Regions from separate parts of the Pantoea sp. X-Soil-ISGK-275 genome, predicted to be linked through region 1. Evidence: riboswitches for the same ligand, from Rfam matches in the RefSeq annotation. Region 1 holds a riboswitch; each other region holds the start of a gene.

Evidence for each region. A riboswitch is a leader RNA that binds a small molecule or an ion and turns the genes downstream of it on or off. The one in region 1 is predicted to bind thiamine pyrophosphate.
Region 2: another riboswitch for thiamine pyrophosphate. It lies ahead of thiC (phosphomethylpyrimidine synthase ThiC); the one in region 1 lies ahead of thiB (thiamine ABC transporter substrate binding subunit).
Region 3: another riboswitch for thiamine pyrophosphate. It lies ahead of thiM (hydroxyethylthiazole kinase); the one in region 1 lies ahead of thiB (thiamine ABC transporter substrate binding subunit).
Region 4: another riboswitch for thiamine pyrophosphate. It lies ahead of AC6I8A_RS22985 (FAD-dependent oxidoreductase); the one in region 1 lies ahead of thiB (thiamine ABC transporter substrate binding subunit).

Annotation. Positions count from the first base shown of each region.
Region 1 covers NZ_AP035976.1:823,390-831,127, forward strand. Annotated here, with positions in the region: gene AC6I8A_RS03690 (DedA family protein) at 1-431, shown strand, start outside; gene thiQ (thiamine ABC transporter ATP-binding protein ThiQ) at 428-1,129, opposite strand; gene thiP (thiamine/thiamine pyrophosphate ABC transporter permease ThiP) at 1,113-2,699, opposite strand; gene thiB (thiamine ABC transporter substrate binding subunit) at 2,699-3,685, opposite strand; TPP riboswitch at 3,733-3,828, opposite strand; gene sgrR (HTH-type transcriptional regulator SgrR) at 3,864-5,525, opposite strand; gene AC6I8A_RS03715 (MFS transporter) at 5,783-6,961, shown strand; gene leuD (3-isopropylmalate dehydratase small subunit) at 6,996-7,601, opposite strand; gene leuC (3-isopropylmalate dehydratase large subunit) at 7,605-7,738, opposite strand, start outside.
Region 2 covers NZ_AP035976.1:285,004-292,741, reverse strand. Annotated here, with positions in the region: gene AC6I8A_RS01320 (DUF1481 domain-containing protein) at 1-73, opposite strand, end outside; gene hupA (nucleoid-associated protein HU-alpha) at 142-414, opposite strand; gene AC6I8A_RS01310 (YjaG family protein) at 603-1,193, opposite strand; gene nfi (deoxyribonuclease V) at 1,256-1,924, opposite strand; gene hemE (uroporphyrinogen decarboxylase) at 1,927-2,994, opposite strand; gene nudC (NAD(+) diphosphatase) at 3,034-3,807, opposite strand; gene rsd (sigma D regulator) at 3,896-4,402, shown strand; TPP riboswitch at 4,531-4,631, shown strand; gene thiC (phosphomethylpyrimidine synthase ThiC) at 4,722-6,644, shown strand; gene thiE (thiamine phosphate synthase) at 6,641-7,288, shown strand; gene AC6I8A_RS01275 (aminotransferase-like domain-containing protein) at 7,442-7,738, opposite strand, start outside.
Region 3 covers NZ_AP035976.1:2,773,457-2,781,194, reverse strand. Annotated here, with positions in the region: gene AC6I8A_RS12995 (family 20 glycosylhydrolase) at 1-1,276, opposite strand, end outside; gene chiP (chitoporin ChiP) at 1,328-2,725, opposite strand; TPP riboswitch at 2,993-3,088, shown strand; gene thiM (hydroxyethylthiazole kinase) at 3,122-3,907, shown strand; gene thiD (bifunctional hydroxymethylpyrimidine kinase/phosphomethylpyrimidine kinase) at 3,904-4,704, shown strand; gene fbaB (class I fructose-bisphosphate aldolase) at 4,852-5,904, shown strand; gene AC6I8A_RS12970 (GntR family transcriptional regulator) at 6,061-6,747, opposite strand; gene AC6I8A_RS12965 (mannitol dehydrogenase family protein) at 6,846-7,738, opposite strand, start outside.
Region 4 covers NZ_AP035977.1:758,729-766,466, forward strand. Annotated here, with positions in the region: gene AC6I8A_RS22970 (HesA/MoeB/ThiF family protein) at 1-11, opposite strand, end outside; gene AC6I8A_RS22975 (thiazole synthase) at 23-781, opposite strand; gene thiS (sulfur carrier protein ThiS) at 785-982, opposite strand; gene AC6I8A_RS22985 (FAD-dependent oxidoreductase) at 966-1,910, opposite strand; TPP riboswitch at 2,040-2,159, opposite strand; gene AC6I8A_RS22990 (6,7-dimethyl-8-ribityllumazine synthase) at 2,335-2,772, shown strand; partial or broken gene AC6I8A_RS22995 (MFS transporter) at 2,867-4,180, opposite strand; gene AC6I8A_RS23000 (pirin family protein) at 4,368-5,093, opposite strand; gene AC6I8A_RS23005 (LysR family transcriptional regulator) at 5,217-6,092, shown strand; gene AC6I8A_RS23010 (MFS transporter) at 6,469-7,701, opposite strand.

The DNA.
Region 1 (7,738 bases):
CCATTTTGGTAGGGCGTTTTGTTGGGCCGACGCGTCCGCTGATTCCGCTGGCGGCCGGCATGCTGGAACTGCCGGTGCGCAAGTTCCTGCCGCCTAACCTGATTGGCTGCATTCTCTGGCCACCCGCTTATTTGATGCCGGGCATTCTGGCGGGCGTGGCGATTGACGTGCCGCAGGCCGCGCAGGGCGGCAGCTTTAAGTGGTTGCTGTTGCTGGTGGCGTTGCTGCTGTGGATCGGTGGCTGGTTGCTGTGGCGCTGGTGGCGCAGCGGCAAAACCGTCGATTGGGCAACGAAATATCTGCCGACTGCGCGCCTGCGCTGGCTGGCTCCTCTAATGGCGGCAATGGGTCTGGGCGCGTTTATCGCTATCCAGTTCCATCCAATGATGCCGATCTTCCGCCACCTGCTGTGGAAAGTCTTCTTCGCTTAACGCGACGTCACGCCAAGGATGGCGGCCGCCTCACTTTCACCACGCACCAAACTTTCAGTGCTGCCATCCCAATAGATGCGCCCATCGACGATCACCAAACTGCGCGGCGCAATTTGCTGAGCATCTTCCAGACTGTGCGACACCATCAACAAGGTGATGTTGCGGCTTTCGCATACCGAACGAACCAGCTGCAGCATCTCGTTGCGCAGCGCCGGATCCAGCGCTGAGAAGGGTTCGTCCAGCAGCAAAATTGGCTGATTGCGCAGCAGGCAACGCGCCAGTGCCACGCGCTGACGCTGGCCGCCGGAAAGCTCGCCAGGCAAACGCGTGAGCATTGCCTGCAGGCCAGTTTGCTCGGCGATGTCTACGACTTGCTGCTGCTGTTCGCGCGTCAGTTTCAGGCCCGGATGTAAACCCAACGCCATGTTTTGCTGCACCGTGAGATGCGGAAAAAGGTTGTTCTCCTGGAACAGCATGGAAACTGGCCGCGCCGACGGCACGCTGTGAGTATGATCGATGCCGTTCATCACCAGCGCGCCTTGATTGATTGGCAAAAAGCCGCCAATCAGACTCAGCAAGGTACTTTTCCCCGCGCCGCTCGGACCGAGGATCGCCAAACGTTCACCTGCCTGCGCCGCAAAACTGAAGCGCATCGGCAGATGCTGATAAAGGTAAGTGAGGTTATTCAGTGTCAGCATGGCGACCCGGTAATTTTTCCATCAGAGTAAAGAGTAACAAGCAGAGGAGCAGCAATAGCAATGCGGTGACGGCGCCGTCCGCACCGCGATAGGCGCCAATCTGCTGGAACAGATAGAAGGGCAGCGTGCGGAAATCGGCGCTACCAAACAGTGCGACGACGCCGAAATCGCCAATCGACAGCACGCAGGCAAACGCCAGCGCCTGAGCAATGGGACGTTTCAACGCGCGCAGCTCAATCAGCCGCAAACGGTTGAAACCGGAGATGCCGAGTGAAGCGCAGAGCTGGCTGTAACGGGCGCTGATATCGCGCATCGGATTCTCCAGCACTTTCATGGCGTAAGGGATGGCGATCAGGGCGTTAGTGAAGATCACCAAACCATCGGCGCGCTGCGGCAGACCTACGGTGGCGTTGAACAGCAGGAAGAAACCGCTCGCCAGCACAATGCCCGGCATCGCCAGAATCAGCATGCCGCTCATCTCCATCGCCTGCGCCGCTATCACGTTCTGGCGCTGTCGCAGTTCGCGGCTGCTCCACAGCAGCATCATGGTCAGCACCACGCAAAGCAGGCCAGCACCGATAGCGATGCGCAGCGAGGTAAAGGTGGCTTGCCACAGCGCCGCTTGTTGCAGTGCACCGGCGACGCCGCCGCGCAAACCATCGACGATTACCGCCGCCAGCGGCGGTAACAGCAGCAGCAGCGCCAGGCCAATCAATACAGTATCGTTGGTGCGCGCCTGCCATGAATCCTGCGGATCGCGCCAGCCGCGAATGCTCTGGCTGCCGGTGGGAATGGCTTTACTGAAGCGCTGGCTCAATAGCACCAACAGCAAACAGCAGCCGAGCTGTAACAGCGCCAGCAGCGCCGCGCGGCCCGGATCGTAATCGAAATTTAGCGCCTGATAGATCGCCAGTTCCAGCGTGGTCGCTTGTGGTCCGCCGCCCAGCGCCAGCACCGTGGCGAAGCTGGCGAAACAGAGCATAAAGATCAGCGCTGCCGTCGGCAGAATCTGACGGCGCAGCCACGGCCATTCCAGCCAGCGAAACAGATTCCAGCCGCGCAGGCCGAGCTGGGCGGCGACTTGCCGCTGCTCGCCGGGAATACTCTCCAGCGCCTGTAACAGCAGGCGCGTCGCCAGCGGCAAGTTAAAGAAGACGTGCGCCAGCAGAATGCCCTGCAGGCCATACGGCGAAAAGTGGTAGTCAAAGCCAATGGCCGCGCACAGTTGCGCCAGCCAGCCGCTGCGACCGTAGACGCTGAGCAAGCCAAACACCGCCACCAGCACCGGCAGCACCAGCGTCATGGCGCATAAGCGCAGCAACAGGTTGCGACCGGGAAAACGGCGGCGATAGAGCGCGCGCGCCAGCAAGATTGCGGGCAGCACTGAGAGCAACGCCGACAGTAGCGCCTGCTCGAACGAGAACAGCAGCACATGATGCAGATAACTGTCGTTGAGCAGCGCGCGCCAGTCGGTGGCCGGCGCAACCATCACCAATGCGCCAAACGCCAGCAGCGCCACCGCGCACAGCAACAGCGCGACGGCGCTACCGGGAATTAACCAGCCGGACATTAACGGCTAACGGCGCTTTGCCATGCGCTGATCCACGCGGCGCGATGGTCGGCCACTTCGGCTGGCGTGTATTGCAACGCCTTGGCGGGCACCTGCAAAGCTTGATAACCAGCTGGCAGATCGCTTTTGATCACCGGATACATCCAGTTGCCAGTGGGAATGGTCTGCTGGAAAGCCGGAGAAACCATAAACTGCATGAACTGCTGCGCCAGCTTGGGCTGTTTGCTGCTGGCGAGCTGCGCGGCCACTTCCACCTGCAAATAGTGGCCTTCGCTAAATTCGGCCGCAGCGTAGTTCTCTTTCTTCTCTTCGATAATGTGATAAGCCGGAGAAGTGGTGTAGCTCAACACCAGATCGCCTTCGCCCTTCAGGAACAGGCCGTAAGCTTCACTCCAGCCTTTGGTGACGGTAACGGTTTTTTGTGCCAGCTTCTGCCACGCGTCAGGCGCGTTGTCGCCATAAACTTTTTGCATCCACAGCAGCAGGCCAAGACCCGGCGTGCTGGTGCGCGGATCTTCATAAATCACACGCCATTTTTCCGGGCTTTCAACCATCTCTTTCAGGCTTTTCGGCGGATTCTTCAGTTTGTTTTTATCGTAGACGAAGGCGAAGTAGCCATAATCGAATGGAATGAAGGTGTCGCTGTGCCAGCCATCTGGCAACGTTAATACTTTGGTATCAACGCTGCTTTTGGCAAATAGCCCGGTTTTCTCCGCTGCCTGCACCAGATTGTTATCCAGCCCCAGCACCACATCGGCTTTGCTATTTTTGCCTTCCATGCGTACGCGATTAAGCAGCGATACGCCATCTTCCAGCGCTACGTACTTCAGTTCGCAGCCGCACTGCGCTTCAAAGGCTTTTTTTACCGCTGGACCGGGGCCCCAATCGGCAGAAAACGAATCGTAGGTGTAAACGGTGAGAACCGGTTTGGCAGCGAAAGCCGGTGCCGCAACCAGCAGCAACACAGGCAGAACTTTGTTTAACACTTTGCGCTCCTTGAGGAGAAGATAAGGTCGAGTCGCAAAGGATCTGAGGAGTGAGGCATCTCAAATCCCTACGCCGGTATTAGCCGGATCAGGTTCGACGGGTTTCTCTCAGCCCTGATTTCAAGGCACCCCGTTGAGAACGGCTCATTCTAGACATTTATATGACAGCGCGAAAGGATCACAGCTCCGGCGGCGCAAACCAGGCCGATTTGAAGTCAAACCAGCCAAGCGTATTGAGGCGCACGCCACGCATACTGCGCTGCCCTTCCAGCAGCAGCCAGTGATGGAACAGCGGATGCAGATAGTCGCTGTCGATCAGCTGCTTACTCCATTCCGCCAACGGTAAATCCTTTTGCCGCCAGCGTGCGGCATCGGCTTGCCAGTCAATGGGGATGCAGTGATGCATCAACGGCAGCTCAAACAGTTGGGCGAACAGCGCGTACTCGAGCGGCAGGGTAAAGTTAACGCTGCCGAGCCAGATGTCACTTTCACCTTCGCCCTCGAACCACTCTTCGTAGCTCACAACGCGGGTGATCAGCTCAACACCTTGCTGCGCCAGCAGCGGTCGCAGCGCGTTGGCGATACCTTCATGCTCAACGTGATGGCTGTACCAGCTCAGCGTCAGCTGGGTTAAACCTGCTGGCTTGTCGGCGGACGTGAGATCGCGGCGATGGTGCCAGCGCGGCAGCAAGCCATAAGCGGGGAACCAGTAACGCTGATAGCCGACGCCAGCATGATTCAGTAAGGCGATCGGATTAAACAGATAACTCACCCAGCGGCGGAAATGCGCATCGCGGCCCAATTCGGAGCGCTGATCGTAAAGCAGGAAGTAGCAGCCTTCCTCCAGACGACTTTCTTCCGATTTTTCGTCAGCGGTTTCGCCCTGCAGTTTGACTCCGGCATACACCAGCTCATCACTGATTTCCGGCAGCACCCAAATCGACACATCGTCAATCAGCGCGCGATAGCCAAAGTAATCATCGAAGGCGGCGATCTTCAGCTGCGTTTGCTGATTGCGCACCACGCTGTACGGGCCGGTGCCAATTGGCTGTCGCGCAAACTGGCGCAGCGTTGGCCATTCGCGCGGCAGAATCATCGCGCTGACGCTGGCCAGCAGCCACGGTAACCAATCGTCCGGCTGGCTCAGATGGATATCCAGCGTCCAGGGCGCGGGCGAATCCAGTTTACTGATGTGAGAAAACAGCGGCTGGCTGCGCACGCGTTCCAGCGAAGCAATCACATCCGCCATTTCCAGTTCACGGCCATGATGAAAACGTATCGCCGGGCGCAGGAAGAAGCGCCACTGCAGCGGCGAGGTTTGCTGCCAGTGATGGGCGATATCCGGTTCGATTTCCCCCTTTTCCTCATTTATGCGCATCAGGCCGTTGAAAATTTGCCGCGCCAGATGGGTTTCCGAACGGCGCAGCGGTGAACCGGGCAGCAGATTGGGCAGCGGGCGATAATAGAGCACACGCAGGATATGTTTGCCCTGGCGGAAGCTACGACCTAAATGTGCCGCGATCATCTGGCGCACCTGATTTTTATCGCCCACCAGTTGCACTAACTGTTCGATGCGATCCTGCTCAAGTAGATCCTCAGCACGCTGCTGCTGAAGCGCCAGGCCGGTATAGCAGAAACTCAGCATCGAGCGCTTGCCGCGTCCCGCTTCCGCCTGCCAAATCAGCCAGCCTTCGCTCTGCATGGCATTGAGCAGGTTGCGCATATGGCGACGCGAGCAGTGCAGCAGATCGGCCAGCTCGTTGAGCGTGGTTTCCTGATCCTGCCCCTGACAGCTTTGCCATAAGCGGATGAATTGCTGCTGCAAACGTGAAGAAGACATAAAAGGGGAACTCCTTGTCAGAATCGCTCAGTTTTTCCTGCCTCATATTAGAGGCATACTGCCCGGCAATGGAAGAGCGGGAGGCATTCAGCAATGAATGGCGCTCTGCCAGCGGTTCCACCGACGTGGAACCTCTTTCTGAGTAGGGTGCATTTTCACCGCCAGCAGCGCTTTATCTGCTGGCTTTTTACGTTTTGCTGTAGAATCTTCTACCCTCATTTCTCTACCTATTTTTTTATTCGCAAAGGGATTTCTGCATGAAATCGCTGTTAACGCGTCAACGTCGCATCAATCCGGTCTATCTCTCGTTTATGGCGGTGTCGTTTATGACTGGCGTGGCCGGTGCGCTGCAGGCGCCGACACTCAGCCTGTTTCTGACGCGTGAAGTGCAGGTGAGTCCGTTCTGGGTCGGCTTGTTCTTTACCATCAATGCGATCGCCGGGATTGTGATTAGCCTGCTGATGGCGAAACGCTCCGATAACCAGGGCGATCGCCGCAACCTGATTCTGTTTTGCTGCCTGATGGCGACGCTGAATGCGCTGCTGTTTGCCTTCAATCGCCACTATTTAACGCTGGTAACGCTAGGCGTGTTTTTGTCGGCGCTGGCCAGCGTGTCGATTCCGCAGGTGTTTGCGCTCGCGCGCGAATATGCCGATCAGTCGGCGCGTGAAGTGGTGATGTTCAGCTCGGTGATGCGCGCGCAGCTGTCGCTGGCGTGGGTGATTGGGCCGCCGCTGTCGTTTGCGCTGGCACTCAACTACGGCTTTGTGACGCTGTTTTGCGTGGCGGCGGGGATTTTCCTGCTGAGCATGCTGCTGATCTGGCGCACCTTGCCCTCGGTGCCGCGCGTGGTGGCATCGCCTGAAGCGGTACTGACGCAGCTCAGCCCGTGGAAAGACAGTCAGGTGCGGTTGCTGTTTATCGCCTCCGTCACCATGTGGGCGTGCAACACCATGTATATCATTGATATGCCGCTGTATATCAGCGCCACGCTTGGCCTGCCGGAGAAGCTGGCGGGACTGCTAATGGGCACCGCCGCCGGGCTGGAGATTCCAATCATGCTACTGGCCGGGCATTACGCGCGGCGCACCGGCAAACGCAAACTGATGCTGCTGGCGCTGGTGGCGGCGATTGTGTTTTATCTCGGATTGGTGATGTTCCAGTCGCGTACTGCGTTGATGGTGTTGCAACTGTTTAACGCTGCCTTTATCGGCATCATCGCCGGGATTGGCATGCTGTGGTTCCAGGATTTAATGCCGGGCCGCGCGGGTGCGGCGACGACGCTGTTCACCACCTCGATTTCCACCGGCATGATTATCGCCGGCATCATTCAGGGCACCATGAGCGAGCGCTTTGGTCATGAGTCGGTTTACTGGCTGGCGTTGGGGCTGGCGGTGCTGGCCTTGGGATTGGCGTCGCGCGTGCGGGATGTATAAAGGATAAGGGCGACATCACGTCGCCCTTGTTGCCTTAGCGTAAGAACGCGGGCTGATTGGTTTCGTAGCTGGAGATTGACGCTTCGTGTTGCAGCGTCAGGCCAATGCTGTCGAGACCGTTGATCATGCAGTGACGGCGGAAGCTGTCGATTTCGAAGCTATACGTCTTATCGCCTGCCGTAACAGTTTGCGCTTCCAGATCCACGGTGAAGCTCACGCCCGGCTGCGCGGCAACCAGTTTGAACATCTCATCCACTTCTTCATCGCTCAACTTCACCGGCAGCAGCTGGTTGTTAAAGCTGTTGCCATAGAAGATGTCGGCGAAGCTTGGCGCGATCACCACGTGGAAACCGAAATCGGTCAGCGCCCACGGCGCATGCTCGCGCGATGAGCCGCAGCCAAAGTTCTCACGCGCCAGCAAAATACTGGTGCCTTTGAACTCGGGTTTGTTCAGCACAAAGCTGGCCGTTGGCACAGTGCCCGCATCATCTTCAAAACGCCAGTCGTGGAACAGGTGCGCGCCAAAACCGGTGCGCGTCACTTTCTGCAGGAACTGCTTAGGAATGATGGCATCAGTGTCGACGTTGGCCGCATCCAATGGCGCCACAATTCCGCTGTGTTGAGTAAATTTGTTCGCCATGGTTTACGCTCCCTGAGTCAATTCACGAATATCGGCAAAACGACCGGTCACGGCAGCCGCAGCGGCCATCGCCGGGCTCACCAGGTGCGTACGTCCACCGCGGCCCTGACGGCCTTCAAAGTTACGGTTGCTGGTTG
Region 2 (7,738 bases), 540 kb from region 1:
GAGTGGAGCTACAGCCCGTAAGTAGCGCACCGAATAACAGGGCGCACACGCGCTGAGGAATTGAATTCAGCATGGCAGGTCCCGGCAACAAAAAGGGGCGCTAACGCCCCCTCTTTTAAAGCTAAACCGCAATGCGGAAACTTACTTAACAGCGTCTTTCAGAGCTTTGCCTGAAACGAACGCTGGCACGTTAGCCGCTGCAATTTTGATCTCTTTGCCAGTCTGCGGGTTGCGACCGGTACGCTCAGCGCGGTGGTTCACTTTAAAAGTACCAAAACCAACCAGTTGTACAGCATCACCTTCTTTCAGAGACTCAGTGATCGCAGCCAGGGTAGATTCCAGCGCAGTCTTAGCCTGGGTTTTAGACAGGTCAGCTTTCTCTGCGATCACATCAATCAGTTGAGTCTTGTTCATAAGTTATCCTTAAAGTGTATTTATCGCTTGCTAAGCAACGAGTGCGAGGGAAAAGCCCTTCTCAGGCCTTGTTCAGCCGGCACGCACCGATAGCCACAATTTTCAGCCCCCCAAATGTAGACCAGACAGGGGGCCGATGTGAAGCCTCCAGGCGCGGTAATTCGGGCCTGAAGTCACGTTTTCTTGCCTTATTGCTGAAAAAGTATACCGATGTTACTGATTCCCGCTTCGCGCAGGTCTGCACGCAGGCCTTTAATCAATTCGAGGTCGCGCTCTTCGCACTCTGACAGCAGGCGGAAAATCTCCCACTGCAGGTCCCATTCATCGATTACCGCCTGATTTCCACGCAGCTCTTCGTCGGTCATTTCGCGACCGGCCTGCGTCATTTCCAGAATCGCCACGGTGGTGATCGATGTACGGCTGACTTCAATGGCGTGCTCCAGCGTTTCGCCGCTGAGTTGTGCATGCAGCAGTTCACTTAATGCCACGCAGGCATCAATCGCCGGATGCACACCGTAAACCTCGAAATCGTCACCATCAGGGATCGCCGCTTCAAATTTCTCCAGCTGACCGTCGAAATTGATTTTGGCATCTTTGACCGTCAGGCTTTCCCAGATTAGATCGAGGATGCGGCGATAGAGTTGCGGATCGGCGAATTCGGTCTGCTGACAGAAAGCCCAATAGTTGGGGAACATACGCTCGCACAGGCAGGCCATGAAAGTCATATGCTGCCAGCTTTCAAGCTTCGCCAGACGCAAATGGACGGGATTCTGTAACATCAAACTTACTCTCAATAGGTTAGCTGGCGGCAGTGTACCGCAAAAGCCGGGCACAAACAGCGTTAAGGCGTATTTTGCCAGCGCAGAAAGGCCGGGCGTCCAGAGGCGACAGCATCCGCCCAACGCGTCGGTTCCGGCAAACGATAGCCTGCGGTACAGGCTTCCACCCAATGCAAGGCGCTATCCATGCTGACCCGATGGCCGGTCGAGATAAACAGCGGATTACAGCGCGCTTTACTGCGCCATACCCAGCCAATCTGCTCACCTTTGTCGAGCAGCGGCTGACGGCTGCCTGGCTCAGCGTCCAGCTCAGCAAAACGCCCGCATAGACGCTTCTTCGCTACGCCAATGGTAGGCACATCCACCAGCGATCCGAAATGCGCCGCCACGCCAAGCCGACGCGGATGGGAAATACCGTGACCATCAACAAACAGCAGATCGGGCATGTGGGAGAGTTGCTGCCAGGCTTCCAGCAGTGCCGGCATTTCGCGGAAGGATAAGAAGCCCGGAATATACGGCATGGTAGTGGCCACGCGTGCAATGCGATGTTCCACCAGCGTTAAGGATGGATACTCGAGGATGACCAGAGCAGCGCGTGTGATCTCACCGCCCTGTTCAAAACCTACGTCGGCGCCACCAATAAAACGCGGCGGCAGCACGTCGAAATCATCCTGCCGCACCACATCAGCAGCGCGTTGCAACTGTTCCTGGCGTAGTGCGGCTAAATCCACCATCAGCCCTGATGATAAGGACGTGACAGACGATGCACCGCTTCTACAAACGCACCGGCATGCTCAGGCGGTACGTCTGGATGGATGCCGTGGCCCAGGTTAAACACGTGGCCTTCGCCCGCGCCAAAACCTTCAAGAATCCCGGCTACTTCCTGCTCGATGCGCGCAGGCGGTGCATACAGCATGGAAGGATCCATGTTGCCCTGCAGCGCCACTTTGTCACCTACGCGACGACGCGCATCGGCGATATCGGTGGTCCAGTCGAGCCCCAGCGCATCACAGCCGGTCGCGGCTATCGCTTCCAGCCATTGGCCGCCACCTTTGGTGAACAGCGTAATAGGTACGCGACGACCTTCGTTCTCGTGCAGCACGCTATCGACGATTTTATGCATGTAATAGAGCGAGAATTCGCGATAGTCGCGTCCGGTCAGCACGCCGCCCCATGTATCGAACACCATGATCGACTGCGCGCCAGCTTTGATCTGCGCATTGAGATAAAGAATCACGCTGTCCGCCAGCTTATCCAGCAATTTGTGCAGGGTTTGCGGCTCGGCGTACATCATCTTTTTGATTTTTGTGAAGGCTTTGCTGCTGCCGCCTTCAACCATGTAGGTTGCCAGCGTCCACGGGCTGCCGGAGAAACCGATCAGCGGCACTTCGCCTTTCAGGTTGTGACGAATGGTACGCACCGCGTTCATAACATAACCGAGTTCATGCTCTGGATCCGGCACCGGCAGTTTGTCGACATCCGCACGACAGGTGATCGGGTTGGAGAAACGCGGGCCTTCGCCGGTCTCAAAGTAGAGCCCAAGTCCCATCGCATCCGGAATGGTGAGGATATCGCTGAAGAGGATTGCCGCATCCAGCGCATAGCGACGCAGCGGTTGCAGCGTGACTTCACACGCCAGCTCAGCATTCTTACACAGCGACATAAAATCACCGGCTTCAGCGCGCGTGGCTTTGTACTCCGGCAAATAGCGCCCAGCTTGTCGCATCATCCATACCGGCGTGACATCTACCGGCTGACGTAACAGGGCGCGCAGATAACGATCGTTCTTCAGTTCACTCATAATGGGCTCTCTCATGCTAAGGCCGGCAGTGTAGCATTTTCACGCCGCGCTGGCGCGACACAGGGCAACAGTATCTTCAATCAGGCGACGCGCCACCGTGCCGGGCGGCGGTAACAGCGGCAGATTGTCATAGCGATACCAACCGGCATCCAGCAGCTCTTTGCCGTCGTGTTGCAGATCGCCACCATCATATTCCGCCATATACGCCATCATCAGGGAATGCGGGAACGGCCACGGCTGCGAGGTCACGTAACGCACGTTTTTCACCCGCACGTTACTCTCCTCCATCACTTCCCGCGCTACCGCTTGTTCTAAGGTTTCGCCCACTTCGACGAACCCTGCCAGCACGGTATAGATGTTGTTGCGATGACGCGCATGATTGGCAAGCAGGATCTCATCGCCACGACGGATGGCCACGATGATGCACGGCGCAATTTGCGGGTAATAGCGCTCGCGGCAATGATTGCACAAGCAGGCAAATTCGCGTTTGCTGATGTGCATCTCATGGCCGCAATAGCCGCACCAGCGATGCGAACGGTAAAACTCCGCCAGCTGCACGCCACGCCCGACGATTTGGAACAGGCCGACATCCTCATCAATCAGTTGGCGCACCGAGCCCATGCTGTCCGGGCGCGACTCGCGTACCAGCCAGACATTCTCGCCCTGCCACTCGCCAATCAACATGCCGTTGCTGCCGTTCAGGCCAAAATCGCTGGCTAAGCCATGCGGCAATTCACCCTGCGGCATCCAAAGTTTTTGCTCATGGCTGACAACCCACCAACCAGCGTCTAAGCTTGAGATCTCACGTTGCATCTTAATCGTTGTCCTTAGCGTCAAATCGCACGCTGAAATCCTAATATTAAGTGTGTAATAAACAACTATAACCTACCTGGAGCCCCATATGCTTAACCAGTTAGAGAACCTGACAGAGCGTGTCGGTGGCAGAAATGAATTGGTGGATTCATGGCTGCGCGCCCGTCGACAGCTGCTCGTCACTTACTACGAGCTTATTGGCATGAAGCCACAAAAAGATGCGTTAACTGCGCTGGATGAACAGGCGCTGGATGCGTTTTGTCACAACCTGGTAGATTACCTGTCTACCGGCCATTTCAGTGTGTATGAACACATCATTAGTGAGATGCAGGGTGATAGCCCATTAATCGTGGCCGCGCAGATTTATCCGGCACTTGAGGCGAATACCGATCGCATCATGCAGCTTTACGACACCCATCTGCAGCAAGCGATTAACGATGATAATTGCGTGGATTTTCAAACCGCGCTCTCCGAAGTCGGTGAAGTGCTGGAATCGCGCTTTACGCTGGAAGATAAGCTGGTGCAGCTCGCCTGGGATCACCTGCTGGCGCGCCCGCCGGTGGCTAATGACAGCGTCATCGCCCGCCCGGCTTAACATCCTGAAGTTGTAAAAAACTTGTTATTCAAGAAAAGCCCTCTTATGCTAAATGGGCTTTTTTATTGTCTTCTTTAACGACAATCAAGAGTCAAATTTTGCGATAAAAGTAGCTTATATCGTAAAACACAACCTTGTCGGAGTGCCCTCCGGGGCTGAGACCGTTAATTCGGGATCCGCGGAACCTGATCAGGTTAGTACCTGCGAAGGGAACAAGAGTAGACATCATCAGCACGTTGCAAGCTGGCGCCCAGCATCGTCGCTGTTACTCCTTCCGAACTCTGGACAAGCAACTTCCAACCTTTACCGGAAACTTGCTATGTCTGCTAAAACAACTCGTCGTGAACAGCGCGCTCAGGCGCAAGAATTTATCGATTCCCTGCAAGGAACCGCTTTCCCCAACTCCAAACGTATCTGGATCACCGGCAGCCGGGCGGATATTCGCGTGCCGATGCGTGAGATACAGCTCAGCCCGACACACATCGGCGGTAGCAAAGAACATCCGCAATATGAGCCGAATGAAGCGGTGCCGGTATATGACACCGCCGGTGCTTATGGCGATCCTCAAGCCACTATTGATGTGCATCAGGGACTCGCCAGGCTGCGCGCTAACTGGATCGAAGAACGTGAGGACAGTGAAACTATCCACCAGCTAAGTTCCAACTACACGCAGCAACGTCTGGCGGATGAAGGCTTGGATCACCTGCGTTTTGAGCATCTGCCACAACCGCGCCGCGCCAAAGCGGGTCGCCGGGTTACCCAACTGCACTATGCGCGACAGGGCATCATCACGCCGGAGATGGAGTTTATTGCGCTGCGTGAAAACATGGGCCGCGAGCGTATTCGCGGTGAAGTGCTGCTACAGCAGCATCCGGGCCACAGCTTTGGCGCTAATCTGCCGGAAAATATCACCGCTGAATTTGTTCGCCAGGAAGTCGCCAGCGGCCGCGCCATCATTCCTTCTAACATCAACCATCCCGAATCCGAACCGATGATCATCGGCCGCAACTTCCTGGTGAAGGTAAATGCCAATATTGGTAACTCGGCGGTGAGTTCATCGATTGAAGAAGAAGTGGAGAAGCTGGTGTGGTCGACGCGCTGGGGCGCAGACACCGTGATGGATCTCTCAACCGGCCGCTACATCCATGAAACGCGCGAGTGGATTTTGCGAAACAGCCCGGTGCCGATTGGTACAGTGCCGATTTATCAGGCGCTGGAAAAAGTGAACGGCATTGCAGAAGATCTCAACTGGGCGATTTTCCGCGACACGCTGCTGGAGCAGGCGGAACAAGGCGTTGACTACTTCACCATTCACGCTGGCGTATTGCTACGCTATGTGCCGATGACGGCCAACCGGCTGACCGGCATTGTGTCGCGCGGCGGCTCGATTATGGCGAAATGGTGCCTGTCGCATCACACCGAAAGCTTCCTCTATCTGCACTTCCGCGAGATTTGTGAAATTTGTGCCGCCTACGATGTGGCACTGTCGCTTGGCGACGGCCTGCGTCCCGGCTCGATTCAGGATGCCAACGATGAGGCACAATTTGCCGAACTGCATACGCTGGGCGAACTGACCAAAATCGCCTGGGAATACGATGTGCAGGTGATGATTGAAGGTCCGGGCCATGTGCCTATGCAGATGATTCGTCGCAATATGACTGAACAGCTTGAGCATTGTCACGAAGCGCCGTTTTACACGCTTGGCCCGCTCACCACCGATATCGCGCCCGGCTATGACCATTTCACTTCTGGCATCGGTGCGGCCATGATCGGCTGGTTCGGCTGCGCAATGCTGTGCTACGTGACGCCGAAAGAGCACCTCGGTTTGCCGAATAAAGAGGATGTGAAGCAAGGGCTGATCACCTACAAGATCGCCGCGCACGCAGCGGATCTGGCGAAAGGTCATCCGGGCGCGCAGATCCGCGACAATGCGATGTCGAAAGCGCGTTTTGAATTTCGCTGGGAAGATCAGTTCAATCTGGCGCTCGATCCGCACACCGCACGCGCCTATCACGATGAAACTCTGCCGCAGGAATCAGGCAAAGTGGCGCACTTCTGCTCGATGTGCGGCCCGAAATTCTGCTCAATGAAAATTACTCAGGAAGTGCGCGAGTTTGCCGCCCGCCAGCAGGCTGAAGCTCAGCCGATTGAGGTGGGAATGGCGCAAATGTCGGATGCCTTCCGCAATCGTGGCGGCGAGCTTTATCACGCTGCCGATACCCTTAAAGAGGAAAATGTATGACCGACGCCTTTCCTGCCACGGCCCCAAAACTGGGGCTGTATCCGGTTGTTGATAGCGTGGAATGGATCGCGCGCTTGCTGGAAGCCGGTGTGCGCACCATTCAGCTGCGCATCAAAGATTGTGAAGATCATGAGGTGGAAGATGCCGTGCGCGAGGCGATTGCGCTTGGCAAACAGTATCGGGCACGCCTGTTTATCAATGATTACTGGCGCTTAGCCATTAAATATCATGCTTATGGCGTGCACCTTGGCCAGGAAGATCTCGATGTCGCCGATCTGGCGGCCATTCGTGAGGCGGGATTGCGCCTGGGTTTATCGACGCATGACGATGCCGAGCTGGATCGAGCGCTGGCGCTGCGCCCTTCTTACATTGCGCTTGGCCACATCTATCCTACGCAAACCAAAGACATGCCATCTGCGCCGCAGGGCGTGGTGGAATTGAAACGCCATCTGTCGCGTTTACAGGATGTGCCAACCGTGGCGATTGGCGGTATTTCACTGGCGCGCGTGCCTGAAGTGCTGGCTACCGGCGTGGGCAGTATTGCGGTGGTGAGTGCGATTACCCAGGCCGTAGACTGGCGCGCAGCAACGCAGCAGTTGCTGTCACTGGTGGAAAATGGAATCGAACCTGCAAAAGTAATGTAATGCGTGGTAAGTGAGGATGAAACGCTGGAATCTGTCGCGCAGCAGCGTGATGTGATGGCTAGCGCCCTTTCCTGATAAAGCTAAAGTGTGCCTGCCCGCTGTCGCTTGCAGCGGGCCAGGGCTGGTCTTAACCTCTCCCAGCCCTGCCTTTCTTCACATAGTCAGGGAGGAAGTATGTACGGTTTCCACACTACAAGCCAGCATGGCACGTTCTACTGCTGCACCGAGTTGGGCTATCGCCTGTTCCGTATGCTCATTCATTGGCAAACCATAATTCAGGCGCAAGCAGTTGCGATACTTGCCCGAGGCCGAAAACAACGAGCCCACCGCAACCTGCATGTTCAGCTCACGCAATTCGGTATTGAGCCTGACCGCGTCAAACGCCTCTGGCAATTCAATCCACATCAGGAAACTGCCCTGCGGACGCGACACACAAATCCCGCACGGGAA
Region 3 (7,738 bases), 2.0 Mb from region 1:
GGCTGAAATGCCCGGTTCCGTTGTTATCCGTGAACGGCCCGGAGCCCAATTGCGGCAGCAGACATTGCTGCTCCGTGAGATCGTGACAGCGCTTGCTGCCCACGTCGGTCAACTCAGGCAGACCGGGAATTTCAATGCGCCAGGCTTCATCATCGGTCAGGTGGAAGTGGAATTTATTCATCTTCCATGCCGCCATTTGATCGAGCATGCGCAGCACCGCTTGCTTGCTGTGGAAATTACGCGCCACATCGAGGAAGGCACCGCGATAGGCAAAGCGCGGTGCGTCTTTCGCTTCAAGCGTGGCGATAATCGGTTTACCTTCAGCCGGCACCAGCGACAGTAACGACATTAAGCCGTAGTAAACGCCAGCCTGATCGTAACCAATGATATCGGTGCCGCGCGGTGTGATGCGCAGTTCATAAGCACCGGAAACCGCCTCTGCGCCGTGGAAATGATTGACGGCGATACGGGTATGAATGTCATAACCCGCTGACTGCGGTTTGAGCCCCATCAAATCGAAACGCTGTTTAACTGCATCGGCCTGGTTGTCCGCCAATACCTCAAGATGCAAGGCAACGCCACGGCTCAGATCGACATCCGCCGCATGAACTTTCACCGAACGCGGCGTTGGGGTGATTTGTCCGCGCAGCGCGCTGGCAGGCAGTTGCGCCACATCGGCATTCTTTGTGAAACGACTTTGCGGCAGCATTAGCACGTTTTTATCGTCGGCAATGCGCTTCCATTGGCCGCCAAACGGCTTAACAAAGTCGCTGAGGTTTTCGGTATCGGTGCTGGTGATAATTTTTGGCGTGGCATTGGCGGCGGTGACATACCAGCGCGGCATCACGTCGGTGATAAACAGCTGCCAGTATTCATTGACGATAGGGATCTCAATCGACTCACCCGCCGCGATACCTTTGAATTTCTCCGTCGGTTCCAGACGGGTTAAATCGCCGACGATATGGGTCATTTTGAACTGATCGTTATCCACCCGCAGCGTTTCGTGCACGTTGCTCATGTAGATTGCCCAGTTTTTACTGGTGAGCGCCGGACCGTTGTTGGTCAGCGTGATGGTAGCGGTGTTGCAGGATGCCCAATCGGCACCGAGTTTCGCGCAGTTCACGCCGTGATCGGCCGCCTGGTTGTCAGTGACCTGATACTGCACGCCGAACTGACTGATTTGATCGACGACCTGCTGATTATTGCGCGGGGATGAACTGCAGGCGGCAAGGCCCATCACGCTCAGCGCCAGTAAACTGATTTTTAACTTTTTCATGTTGTTATCCTTCTCCACGGAGGTAAGTCTCTGGCTCCTGCCAGATCGGGGTCAAAACAGGGTGAATGGCGCGACGATCATAAATTTGATGTCTCTTTCGTCCTGGAAGATGTTGCCGTAACCGCCGCTGTAGCTGGGAAGAGCGCTGTGATTGTCGTAGCGGGTGTAATGCAGTTTGAATTGCGTGTCTTTGGCGCGGCCTTGCTGGATGGTGTAAACCAGATCGAGGCTCCACGCCGACTCTTTCAGGCGCTGGTTTTGGTCGTAAATCGGATTGGTGGAAGGCTTAGCGTCCCAGCCGTAGGCGTACGACGTACCGACTTGCCAGCCGGGTAATTGCCAGTGCCCCAGATCGACCATCACACCGGCGAATAGCGCTTTCTCACCGTTGGCGTTCCAGTCAGAGCGGGAATCCCACCATACATCCATGCGGCCATTTGAGCTGGCATAGGATGGCGTCATACGCTGCAGGAAGAAGCCCTGATTACCTTCGGCTTTTACCCAAGTGCCTTCAAGGCGGAAATCGAACGCGCCCAGCGTGTAGCCGAACGTCAGCGCCTGTAGCCAGGCGAGGCCATCATAAACATCGTTGACCTGGCCCACGCCGCTGTTGTCACGATCCTTCGCGCCGTAAAACTGATAGCTGGTGCGCAGTGGCGCATCGGCCAGCGGCAGCTGATAAGACGCTTTAGCAAAATACTGATCCATGTAATTCGCCGCCTGGCCGTAAGCGCCTTCCAGCAACAGCGAGTTTTTGAAATCATATTTGGCACCAAAGGATTGCAGCCACGGAATCTCCGTCACACCATCGGCTTTGCGGAAGTTGTACATGCCGCGATACCACGGCGCTTTGTATTCGTCTGTCCACATCCAGGAGACGGAAAGGGCGCCCGCATCGCTAAAATCGAAGACGGTGCCAGCCTCAACACCGCGATAAGTGCCGGGCAGGAAACTCCAGTGTGGTGCCAGCAGCGTCTGTCCGCTGGGTTGCAAATAGCCTGCGCGTAGCCAGTTATCCTGCCATTTTGCCTTGATCGCCGCTTTATAAAGACTTAAGCCACTCTTATCTCCGCTCCAGTCCTCATCCCAGCGTGTGCGGGCATTGCTGAAACCAATTTCATTCGGTGCCGCCGGGCCGCTATTGCTTAACTCCAAAGCGCCAAACGCCGCCAGATCGAGGCCAATTACATCACCGGCATAACCGGATGAGAAGTCGAGATTGGCGTTGGCAGAGGCGTGATGCAGATTGGCGTCATACTGACCATACGCGCCTTTTTGCGGATCCATCTCTTTACGATCGCGCTGGCGTTGCCAGTAAAACAGGTTGCCAGTGAGCGATGAGTCTTCGACAAAACCCGCAGCGTGGGCGCAGGGAACAGGCAAAAACGTACCGGCGAAGAGGGCAGAGATAATGGCCGCAGAGAGCGGCGCGCGTGGAATTCGACGCATAGCAAATCCTCCGTGATACTTCCATGAACAATTAATAAATCCGTATTGTTTCGTCATGAAACAAGTTGCGAGGGATGCTATTTTTCGCGACGCGAATTATCAATGGAGTTTATTACAAAGTATGACATGGCACGCAAAAAGAAGGGTTTTAAGGAGTTTATTCAATCAGTTAGATGAACCTGTAAAATGTAACTTTGCGAACAAGATCCTCAGGAAAAGTGTCGATAGCTTGCTTTAATCTGGCTTGTTCCCTATGCTCGCCAACGTAGTTTTGACTCGGGGTGCCCCTCTAATACAGGGCTGAGATACACCCGCCGACCTGATCTGGATAATGCCAGCGTAGGGAAGTCAGATGCCTGACCGCATTCGCCTTCTTGATCGCCGGTTGGGAGCCTAATGAAACAGCCTGACCTTCTTTCCCCCGTGCAACTCGCGCACTCTTTGCAACTGCTGCGTCAGCAAGCGCCGCTGGTGCACTGCATGACCAATGAAGTAGTGCAAACCTTTACCGCCAACGTGCTGCTGGCACTGCAAGCTTCGCCCGCGATGGTGATCGACCCCGATGAAGCGGCGCAGTTTGCCGGTTTTGCCGATGCGGTGTTGATCAACGTAGGCACCTTAACCTGCGATCGTCGTGATGGGATGTTGGCGGCGGTGCAAGCAGCGCAAGCGGCAGGCACGCCGTGGACGCTGGATCCGGTGGCGGTCGGCGCATTAACGCTGCGCACCACCTTCTGCCAGCAGCTGCTGAGCCTGCAACCTGCGGCGATTCGCGGTAACGCTTCAGAAATTCTCGCCCTGGCGCATCAGGCAAGCGGCGGACGCGGCGTGGACAGCCTGCATCAAACCGATGCCGCGCTGAGCGCCGCCCAGCAGCTGGCGCGTGATTATCACACCGTTGTGGCGGTGACCGGTGAAGTCGATTACGTCACCGATGGCGCGCGTACCCTGGCAATCCCCGGCGGCAGCCCGCTGATGACGCGCGTAGTTGGCACCGGTTGCGCATTGTCGGCAGTGGCTGCGGCCTTCACTAGCTTGCCGGGCGATCGCCTGCAACATGTGGCAGCGGCGTGCCGCGTGATGTCGCTGGCCGGTGAGCTGACAGCACGCCAGGTCGCCGGGCCGGGCAGCTTCGTTGCTGCCTTCCTCGATATGCTGTGGACGCTGGAGGTGAAAGCATGAAACGCATCAACGCATTGACCATTGCTGGCACCGATCCCAGCGGCGGCGCGGGTATTCAGGCCGACCTCAAAGCCTTCTCCGCATTGGGTGCTTATGGCACCAGCGTGATTACCGCGCTGGTGGCGCAAAACACCTGTGGCGTGCAGTCGGTCTATCGCATCGAACCTGATTTTGTCGGCGCACAGCTCGATTCGGTGCTGGATGATGTGCGCATTGATGCCGCGAAGATCGGCATGTTGTCCGAAACCGCGATAGTCGAGGTGGTCGCCGAGCGACTGAAACGGGCCAGCCTGCCGTTTGTGGTGCTGGATACGGTGATGATTGCCAAAAGCGGCGATGCGCTGCTGTCGCCTGATGCGGTAGCCAGCGTGCGCGAATTGCTGCTGCCGCAGGTGTCGCTGATCACGCCAAACCTGCCGGAAGCCGCCGCGCTGCTGGGACGCGCGATGGCGCAGGATGAGAAAACCATGTTGCAGCAGGGCGATGCGCTGCTCGATCTTGGCTGTGAAGCGGTGCTGATGAAGGGCGGACATCTCAGCGATGCCGAAAGCCCGGACTGGCTAATCACGCGCGAAGGACGCCAGCGCTTTACCGCGCCGCGTGTTAACACACGCCACACGCACGGCACCGGTTGCTCGCTCTCCGCCGCGCTGGCGGCGTTGCGTCCGCGTCATGATGATTGGGCGGCAACGGTGGTCGAAGCCAAGGCGTGGCTACAACAGGCGCTGTTGCACGCCGATTCGCTGGAGGTCGGCAAAGGCATTGGGCCGGTGCACCATTTCCATCAATGGTGGTAGGGCGTAACGCCAGATTGCCGCTTTTTCACTGCGCATCCGTCTGAAAAATGGAGTCAGCAATTTGCCAGCCTGGCGTTTTCCGGTCCAGGCTGTTGGGGGCGAATCGGCATTGGCCGGTTCCAATCCAGCCATTTATCAGGAGCGAACATGACGGACATCGTACAGTTATTGGGCAAAGAGGCGGACAGCCTTCTTCAACATCGCTGCATGACCATTCCAGCGGATAGCCTCTATTTACCAGGCGCGGATTATGTTGATCGCGTGATGATCGACAACAATCGTTCTCCCACCGTTCTGCGCAACATGCAAACGCTGTACAACACCGGACGTTTAGCCGGCACCGGCTATTTGTCGATTCTGCCGGTCGATCAGGGTGTTGAGCACTCGGCGGGTGCCTCCTTTGCCGCTAACCCGGCTTATTTCGACCCGAAAAACATCGTTGAGCTGGCGATTGAAGCCGGCTGCAACTGCGTGGCCTCCACTTACGGCGTGCTGGCCGCGGTTTCACGCCGTTATGCGCACCGCATTCCATTTATGGTGAAGCTAAACCACAATGAAACCCTGAGCTATCCGACGCAATATGATCAGACGCTGTACGCCAGCGTTGAGCAGGCCTTTAATCTGGGTGCGGTGGCGGTTGGCGCCACCATTTATTTTGGCTCCGAGCAATCGCGTCGTCAGATTGAAGAGATCTCGGCGGCCTTTGAACGCGCGCACGAGCTGGGAATGGTGACGGTGCTGTGGGCTTATCTGCGTAATGACGCGTTCAAGAAAGACGGCGTCGATTATCACGCCAGCGCCGATTTAACCGGCCAGGCCAACCATCTGGCGGCGACCATTGGTGCGGATATTGTGAAGCAGAAGATGGCGGAGAATAATGGCGGCTATAACGCGGTGAAGTTTGGTCACACCGATGAACGCGTCTACAGCAAGCTGACCAGCGAGAACCCAATTGATTTGGTGCGTTACCAACTGGCGAACTGCTATATGGGGCGCGCGGGATTGATCAACTCTGGCGGCGCTTCTGCCGGGGAAACGGATATCGCGGAGTCAGTGCGCACGGCGGTGATCAACAAACGTGCCGGGGGGATGGGGCTGATTCTTGGGCGCAAGGCGTTTAAGAAGACGTTGAAAGAGGGCGTGCAGCTGATTAATGCGGTGCAGGATGTTTATCTGTCAAAAGATGTGACCATTGCTTGATTGAGTGGGGGCTGTGCTCGCTGTCCCCCATCCCGGCCTTCCCCCGCGAGCGGGGGAAGGAGATGCTGCCACATGCTGCTTCAACACTTACATATTGCAGCATCTTCCTCCCCCATTAATGGGGGAGGACCGAGGAGGGGGACAGCGAGCACTAAATCAAGGCGCTTCGAACCACTCACCATTACGCTCGGCAATCGGCGTAATGGTCAAAATCATCTCCTGTAGATGACGACGCATCGCGCTTTCAGCCGCGTCAACATCATGCGCTTTCAACGCGTTATAGATATCTTCATGCTGCTGAATCAAACGCTCCGGCGGTGACACTTCGCTCAGGGTCAGAAAGCGCACGCGGTCCATAGCCGCTTTGATGTTCTCCACCGTTTCCCACGCCAGCAGGCAGTTAATCCCTTCCGCAATCAGACGGTGAAACTCATCATCCAGTCCTAAGAAGGCCTGGCTGTCATGACGTTCGGCGGCGAGACGCTGCAGTTGCAGGTTGTGCTCCAGCGCCATCAATCCGCTGGCACCAATCTCCTGCGCGGCGCGGCGTACCACGGCGATCTCTACCGCTTCACGGATAAAGCGGCCGTCGGCCACGCGTTGGGCAGAGATTTTGCGTACGAAGGTGCCGCGCTGCGGTAACACCTGCACCAGTCCGGCTTCCGCCAGCTTGATGAAAGCTTCACGTACCGGCTGACGCGATACGTTAAAACGCGCCGACACTTCCTTCTCCGACAGCAGCGAGCCCGGATGAATAACGCAGGTCACAATATCTTTGCGCAGATAACGATAGATCTGCTGATTTACCGGTTCGCTGGTGGTTATGGTATAGGCAGTCGACATGCAGCAATATCCGTATTACGGCTGGCATCTGCCAGCCCGTTAAGAAAGGTTCAGTCTAATCAGCACGCTTCGTCTGCGCTACACATTTGTGCAGGCGCTTAGCCTTGTGTGACGAGGCTCTGCACCGTGGCGCGCGCACCCTGTTGCAGCAGTTGCTGATAGAGTTCGGTGACGCGTGAGACAAAGGCGGGCTGCTGCTGCAGATCGTCACCGAACACGGCGTTGAGGTCGAGCAACGCCTTAACACGTGGCGCACCGTCCTCACTGTTGGCCACAATGTCCGCCAGCTGATCTTTCAGCGGATCGCGAATCTCAATGGCCTGGCCTTGCTCATCCACGCCGCTGACGTAGCGCATCCAGCCTGCCACGCCCAGCAACACGAAATCGCAGGAGGTGCCGTTGCGCAGATGCCAGCGTGCGCTATCCAGCAGACGCTGCGGCAGCTTTTGCGTGCCATCGGTGGCGATTTGATAGGTGCGATGCTTGATGGCGCGATTCTCGTAACGCGCAATCAGTGAATCGGCATAGGCTTCGAGATCGACGCCCTGCGTGCGCAGCGTCGGCGCCTGATCCTGCAACATCAGCGCGCGTGCCGCCGCACGATAGCTGGCATCGGCCATGCAATCGCTGATGTGCTCATAACCGGCGAGAAAACCGAGATAGGCGAGGAACGAGTGGCTGCCGTTGAGCATGCGCAGTTTCATCTCTTCGAACGGCAGCACATCGCTGACCAGCTCCGCACCGGCGTTTTCCCACGCCGGACGTCCGTTAACGAAGTTGTCTTCGATGACCCACTGGAAAAACGGTTCGGCTTCAACCGCCACCGGATCGCGGCTGCCCAAACGTTCCGCCAGCGTGTCGAACGCTGCATCGGTCATGGCCGGGACGATGCGATCGACCATGGTTGAAGGGAAGGTGATGTGCGTCTGGATATACTCCGCCAGTTCAGCGCTGTGGCGCTCGGCCAGCTGGGTGATCACGTTGCGCGTGA
Region 4 (7,738 bases), on a different replicon from region 1:
TAACGTTGCATGTTTGCCTGCCTCAACTCAGATTTGCCAGGCCAAAGATCGGCGTGGACGCGGCTGCCATGTCGCGCTTCTCCATCAGTCCCGCAGCGCGTGCGGCCTGTCCGGCTTCAATCGCCAGTCGGAAGGCGTTGGCCATACCAATCGGATCGCCCGCTTTGGCAACGGCGGTGTTGAGCAGAATGCCATCGAAGCCCATCTCCATCGCCTGCGCCGCCTGCGACGGCGCGCCAATGCCAGCATCAATGATCAGCGGAATGTCGCTGAACCAAGCACGCATGGCGCGCAGCCCGTCGATGTTGCGCAAGCCCTGACCGGAACCAATCGGCGCGCCCCACGGCATCAACAGTTCGCAGCCCGCCGCCAGCAGTTTTTCGCCGACGATCAGATCTTCAGTGGTGTAAGGAAACACCTGAAAACCCTCTGCGCTGAGGATGCGCGCGGCTTCCACCAGCGCGAAAGGATCGGGCTGCAGCGTGTCGGCGTGACCAATCACTTCCAGCTTGATCCACGCGGTGTTGAACAGTTCGCGCGCCATGTGCGCGGTGGTGACGGCTTCTTTCACCGTGTGACAACCGGCGGTATTGGGTAACACGCGGATGTTGAGGCCGGTCAGCAGTTCACGGAAAGCCGCGCCCGCCGCGCCTTCGCGCCGTAAACTGACGGTGATGATGTCGGTGCCGGAGGCGGCAATCGCCTGCTGCAAAATGGCGGGCGAAGGATAACCGGCGGTGCCGAGCAGGAAGCGCGATTGCGGGTCAAAATCGTAAAACATCGCTTAACCTCCCTGCATCGGTGACAGCACTTCAAGCTGGCAACCTTCATCCAGCAGCTGCGTGTAGTACTGGCTTTTTGGCACAAACGCACCGTTGTAGGCGGTGGCGACGCAGGCCGCGTCAATTTGCTGCTCGATCAGCAATTCGCTCAGGCTGTTTGCCTGCGTGCTGATGAGGCGGCCGTTAAGCTGAATGTTCATTTTTAAGTTCCCCAGAAAGACGCTGCATCAGCTGCTCTGCCAGCATCGGTGCCAGCAGAAAACCGTGGCGATACATGCCGTTGAGATAAAAGGTGTGGTTGTGATAGTGGATTTCCGGCAGATTCGCCGGATAAGCCGGACGCAGCCCGCTGCCGCTCTCAATGACGCGCGCTTCGGCTAAAGCCGGATGAATGGCGTAGGCGGCGCTGAGCAACTCCATCATGGCGCGCGCGCTGATGGCGCTGGCGTCGTCGCTCTCGATCATGGTGGCGCCGAGCATAAAGTGGCCGCCGCGTCGCGGCACCAAATAGCAGGGAAAACGCGGATGCAGCAGACGAATCGGGCGGGAAAACTGCACGTCTTCGCTGTGCAGAATCAGCATTTCGCCGCGCACCGCACGCAGGCGCGGCAGTTCCGGCGCGGCGTGAATGCCGCGACAATCGATAATCTGGCCGCTCGGCGCACGATTGTTGAATGGTACGCCGCGTGCGATCAGCGTGACTCGCATCTCCTGCAACGCCAGACGCGGATCGAGATGCGCTTCCCCGGCGAAAAACAGACCGCGTGCAAAGCGCCCTTCCAGCGCCGGTTCGATGTCGGCGGGATCGACCCATTGGTGCTGCTCGGTCATACGGGCGAAACGGTTGAGTTCCTGGCTATCGCGCGGCGGCGCAACCACCAACGTGCCTTGATGCTCGACGCTGCTGACGCGCTGTTGCCACCACGCGGCGGCGTGTTGCCCAAGAGTGATAACATCGCGCGGCGCGCTTTCGGCTTCACACCAGGGCGCCAGCATGCCGCCAGCAAACCACGATGCCGGGCGGCGCGCGTCATCGCCAATCACCTCAACGTCTTCACCGCGTTCCGCCAGCAAAGTGGCTACGCATAGGCCCGCCACGCCGCAGCCAAGCACGCTCCAGCGGCTCACAGCGCCGGATCCAGGATGTTCAAACAGGGGGAATTCACATCGGCCTCTCAGTGTTAGCTGAGACCCGCAGATACAGGAGAAGGGAAATGGCGCATCCATCGAGCTGGTTTGAGCGCCAGACAGCCCAATGATAAAGACTGTCAGTCTTCCTACGCCAGTATCAACTGGGTCAGGTTCAAAGGGTCGCTAAACCGCGCAGTGCGCTATTAGCCTCTCAGTCTCTTTGGCGAGACTCCCCCGACGCGTCTATTTGTATTGCAGGCGATGGTCGCCGTCAAGCGCGGAATAACCAGACTGTTTACATGGGAATAAGCAGCAAGGCATTTATCGCTACCTGGGCTTTGTGGATCACAAACGTAACATATGGTATACAAACACATTATTTTATGCGCAAGAACCAATTACAGGTGATGTCGGAATATCCATGAAGAATATTAAAATTGCATTTATTAAAGCCGGCTGGCACAAAGAAATTGTCCACAATGCCCTGGTGGGATTTGAAAAAGAATTAGCCGATCAATCCGTAGAAGCAGAATTAAAAGTGCTGGAAGTGCCTGGCGCATTTGAAATGCCGCTGCTGGCTAAGCGTCTGGCCGAAACTGGTAAATACGATGCGATTGTCTGCGCGGCGCTGGTGGTTGACGGCGGTATCTATCGCCATGATTTCGTTGCCGCTGCGGTCGTAGACGGCCTGATGAATGTGCAGCTGACTACCAACGTGCCGGTGTTCTCCGTGTCATTAACGCCGCATAATTTCCAGCCGGTTGATGTTATCGAAAACTTCTATACCGAGCATTTCATTAAGAAAGGTAAAGAAGCCGCGCGCGCTGCGCTGGCTATTCACAATCTGTCGATTGATTAATGCATTAAAAAGGGAGCACCTCATCAGGCGCTCCCTTTTTATTTAATCTGACTTTCTACTATTAATATTCAGAATAGTGCCAGCCTCGCTTCACTTAATGTTTCACACTCATCAAATGATTACTTTTCATATGTCGGCGCGTTTCAGATGGATTGATATCGCACGCTTTCGGCAGTAACAGCGTAAAGATTCCCGCAATCACCAGTGAACCCGCCAGCCAGCAGATCGCCACGTTTTGGCTATACAGCAGTGTCATGATCCCTACTAAGTACGGTCCGCAGAATCCACCCAGATTACCCAAGCCATTGATCACGCCACGCGCGCTACCCGCCACTTCCGGCGCAGCGATACGTCCGGGAATCGACCAGAACGGGCTGGTTGCCGCTTTGAGGAAGAAGCCGCACACCACCAGCGCGATATAGGCGGCGACGACGTTATTATGCAGCACCACCGATGCCAGCAAGGCAGCGGCAAAACAGAACAGCGACACCATCACCCACAAACGGCGCTTGCCGGTGCGATCGCTTAACCACGAAATAGCGTAGATGCCGAGTACCGTCGCGACAAAAGGAATCGCCGCCAGCAGACCAACGCCCGCCATGTTGGTACCGGTGAGATTTTTCAGGATACTCGGCAGCCACAGCGTGTAACCGTAATCGCCGGTTTAATAGAAGAAGTTGAGCGCCACTAACTTCATCAGGCCCGAGTTGCGAAACACCGCTTTCAACGGCGCTTTGCTGACCGGTTCCTTTTGCAGATGCTGAGCCTTTTCGCGCGCCAGTTCGCGCAGCAAATACTCCTTTTCTCGCGCCGGTAACCAGCGCGCCTCTTCAGGACGATCGGCGATCACCAGCCACCACACCAGCAGCACCACCGCTGAAAGCAGGCCTTCGATTATGAACAGCCAGCGCCAGTCCAGCACATTGATGATGTAACCCGATATCGGCGCAGTAAACATGCCACCTAACGGCGCGAACATCATGACAAAGGCGTTGGCGCGACCCAGCTCTTTTTCCGGGAACCAGTTGCTGACCATGGTTAACACCACCGGCAGCATGCCGCCTTCGGAAATCCCCAGCACAAAACGCAGCGCCAGCAGCTGATAGTGATTGGTGACAAAACCGGTGGCGATCGACACCACCATCCACGCTACCAACGACCAGGCGATAAAGCGTTTGCCGCTGCCATTCACCGCGATACGTCCGCCCGGCACCTGTAAAAACAGATAACCAATAAAGAAGATACCGCTTACTACGCCAGCCATTTGGCTGGTGATCGCCAAATCCTGATCCATACCGCCAGGCAGCGCAAAGCTGATATTGACGCGATCCATGAATGAGACAATGCAGGTGATGAGAATCGGGGCGATGACGCGATACCAGCGCGTTCCGGGGATTTTTTCTTGCATGCTGCCCTCTTCATGTTAAGCCGTGATGCTTAGGTTCATTGGCTAACTATTAAAGAGAGTATGGAAATAATTATTGCGATCTTAATCACTGCAATTAATGTTAAGAAAAAGTGTTACAACCGCTGTGATCGCGCATAAAAAAAAGCAGCGCGATGGCTCGCACTGCTCTTTGACCGCTTTTTAATCATTAACGCTGCGGATGATTCACTTCCAGCGGACGCAAATCAAACACCAGCACTTCCGCATCTTCGCCGTTAGCAAACTCCAGCGCGCTTTCGTTGCGTACACGTGCGCCGTCGCCCTCTTTAAACTTCACGCCGTTCACTTCGATGCTGCCGCGTGCCACGTGAATATAGGCGTAACGATCGGCATCCAGCGCGAGGGTTTGCTGCTCAACACCGTCGAACAGTCCGGCATAAATGCGGATATCCTGACGCACGCTAAGCGATCCGTTTTCCCCTTCCGGCGAAATAATCAGACGCAGCTGACCGCGTTTGTCACTTTCCGCCACCGAAATCTGCTGATAACCCGGAGGCGAATTGCGTTCGCCAGGCACGATCCAGATCTGCAGGAAGTGCACATTGTCGGTTTTCGAGTGGTTAAACTCGCTGTGCGTAACGCCGCTACCGGCGCTCATCAGCTGCACATCACCCGGCACAATCACCGAACCGGTGCCCATGGAATCTTTATGCTCCAGCGCGCCTTCCAGCACATAGGAGATGATCTCCATGTTGTTGTGCGGATGCGCACCAAAGCCGCGACCCGGTGCAACGCGGTCATCATTGATCACCAGCAAGTCTGAGAAGCCGGTTTGTTTTGGATCCCAATAATTGGCGAAAGAGAACGTATGATGCGAATTCAACCAACCGTGGTCACCCACTCCGCGTTGTTCTGACAGGCGTTGTTCAATCATGGTCTGCTCCTCAAATTTGCTGTTGGGGGGCGATTGCCCTTCCCGTTGCAGATAAGTATACGTAAACTGATTTGCCTAACAATGCGTCATAATGACAATGACTGTCACCGATAAGTGGACAATATGCAGATTGAAGATCTTCGCATTTATGTAGCCGTGATCAAAGCCGGTAACTTCACCGCCGCCGCTGAACAGCTGATGCTGTCGAAGCAGTATGTCAGTCGCCGCATCGCCGCGCTGGAGGAGTCGCTCGGCGCGCGGCTGCTGAATCGCAACACGCGTAAATTGTCGGTGACCGATAACGGTCAGCTGTTTGCGCAGCACGCGCAGCGCATTCTGGATGATGTGCAGGAAGCCGAGCTGGCGGTTTCGGGCCGTCGTCAGGTACTACAAGGCAGCTTTCGCCTGAGCGTGCCGATGTCGTTTGGTATCAGCCATCTGTCGCCGTTTATCGCCGAGTTTCTTAGCCTGCATCCGGGCTTGCAGTTTCAGGTTGAGCTGGCGGATCGGCATGTCGATATGGTCGGCGAAGGATTTGATATGGCGATCCGCATCGGTACGCTGCCCGATTCGAGCCTGATCGCTAAGCGGCTGGGCGAGTTTCGCCGCGTGATCTGCGGCAGCCCATCATACCTGCAAGGCGCAGGCGCGCCGCGTACGCCGGAGGCGCTGAGCGAGCATTTGTGTTTACGCTACGGACGCGAAAGCCAAACCGGCTGGGAACTGTTTAACGGCGACCAGCGCAAAGTGATTAGCGTGCATGGGCCGATGGTGAGTAATAACGGGGAAATGTTACGTGACGCGGCGGTGGCCGGATTGGGGCTGATTCTGTTGCCGGAGTTTATCGTGGCACCGGCGCTGGCAAGCGGTGAGCTGGTGACGGTGTTAGAAGAGTGGCAACCGACCTCGCTGCATCTCAATGCGCTCTATCCGCAGCATCGCCAACGCAGTGAGATCAATCGGGTGTTTATGGCGTTTTTGCAGCAGAAGTTGGCTTGAGGTCGCCATAAATGGCAACCCTACGGGATTTTAAGCGATTGTGAGTCAGGTTGATGCATTGTCGCTGCAGCGCGGGTGTTGAGGCGACATCCTAACCCGCTGAGCGAATGAAGGATTCCAGGGCGAGCCGCATGGATGCGGCGAGAGGTGGCGCTGAGCAGGAGCGAATCGACACCGGTCCGTCAGGAATCGTGAACGAGTGAAGGTACCGCGTAGCGGCGGGTTGGGCTGGCGCAAGGCCCGGGAGTGCAGAGGGCGTGGCCAGACGCCCTCTGCTCGGTCGCCGCATGGAGGTACTGCAACTGCCTCATTACATGGCGAACGAAAGTCGCTCTGCGCTGATCGGTATTACGCCATTAATGGCGACCGAGACGTGTTAATGGCTTTCGTGCGCAAAGGTAATCGATTTACGGCGTGCATCGCGCATCGCCACCGCATGAATCAGCAGACCCAACACCGCCAGAATCGCGCCTACCCAACCGGTGGATTGCCATCCTAAACCCGCTGAAATGGTCACGCCGCCCAGCCACGCACCCAGTGCGTTGGCGAGGTTAAACGCCGAATGGTTCATCGCCGCCGCCATGGTTTGCGCATCACCGGCGACATCCATCAAACGGATCTGCAGCACCGCTGCCAGCGCCACCATGGTGCCCACCAGCATCACGTTGATGGCGCCTGCCAGCGCATAGTGCGCGGCAAACACGAAGGCGCTGAGCACCAGAAATGACCAAATCAGCAAAATGCGAATGGTCTTTTCAATGCCGCGATCGGCCAGACGACCACCGGCGATGTTGCCGATGACCATACCCAAACCAAACAGCGCCAGCACCGCCGGAATCCAGCTTACCGGCATCTGCGCCAGTTCGGTCATGGTCGGTTTCACGTAGCTAAACACCGAGAACAAACCGCCGCTGCCTACCGCGCCAATCGCCAGCGTCAGCAATACCTGTTTGCGCGTCAGCGCCGACAATTCGCGCAGCGGGCTGGCATTTTTGTCGCCCGCCACGTTTGGCACCCACAACCAAATCAGCAGTAAGGTCACCAACGCCAGACCGCCGACAATGGCGAAGGCATCGCGCCAGCCAAACCATTGGCCGATCGCCGTCACGGCGGGCACGCCGAGTAAGTTGGCGATGGTCAGGCCAAACAGCACCATCGATACCGCTTGCGCGCGTTTGCGCCGTTCCACCAAACCCGCTGCGACTAAAGCCGCCACGCCAAAGAAAGTGCCGTGCGGGAAACCGGCGAGGAAACGCGCCAGCAGCATTGAGTAGTAACCCGGCGCAATGGCGCTCAGCAGGTTGCCCGCAGCAAACAGGCCCATCAGCGTCATCAGGAAATTACGGCGTGAGGCGCGTGCGCCCAGCACTGCCAGCAGCGGCGCACCAATCACCACGCCAAGCGCATAGATACTGATGAGATGCCCGGCTGAGGGGATCGAAACGTTGAGGCCTTTGGCTGCATCGGGCAGCAGGCCCATGATGACGAATTCGCCGGTACCAATGGCAAAGCCGCCGGTGCCGAGCGCGAACAAGGCTTTTAGCACGCTCTGACGCGGCAGCGATGCCTCATCCGGCAGCTGAGTAAGTTGGGGTTGTACTGATGACATGAGTTTTCCGAACCGCAAGTGAAGAACTCAGTCAGGA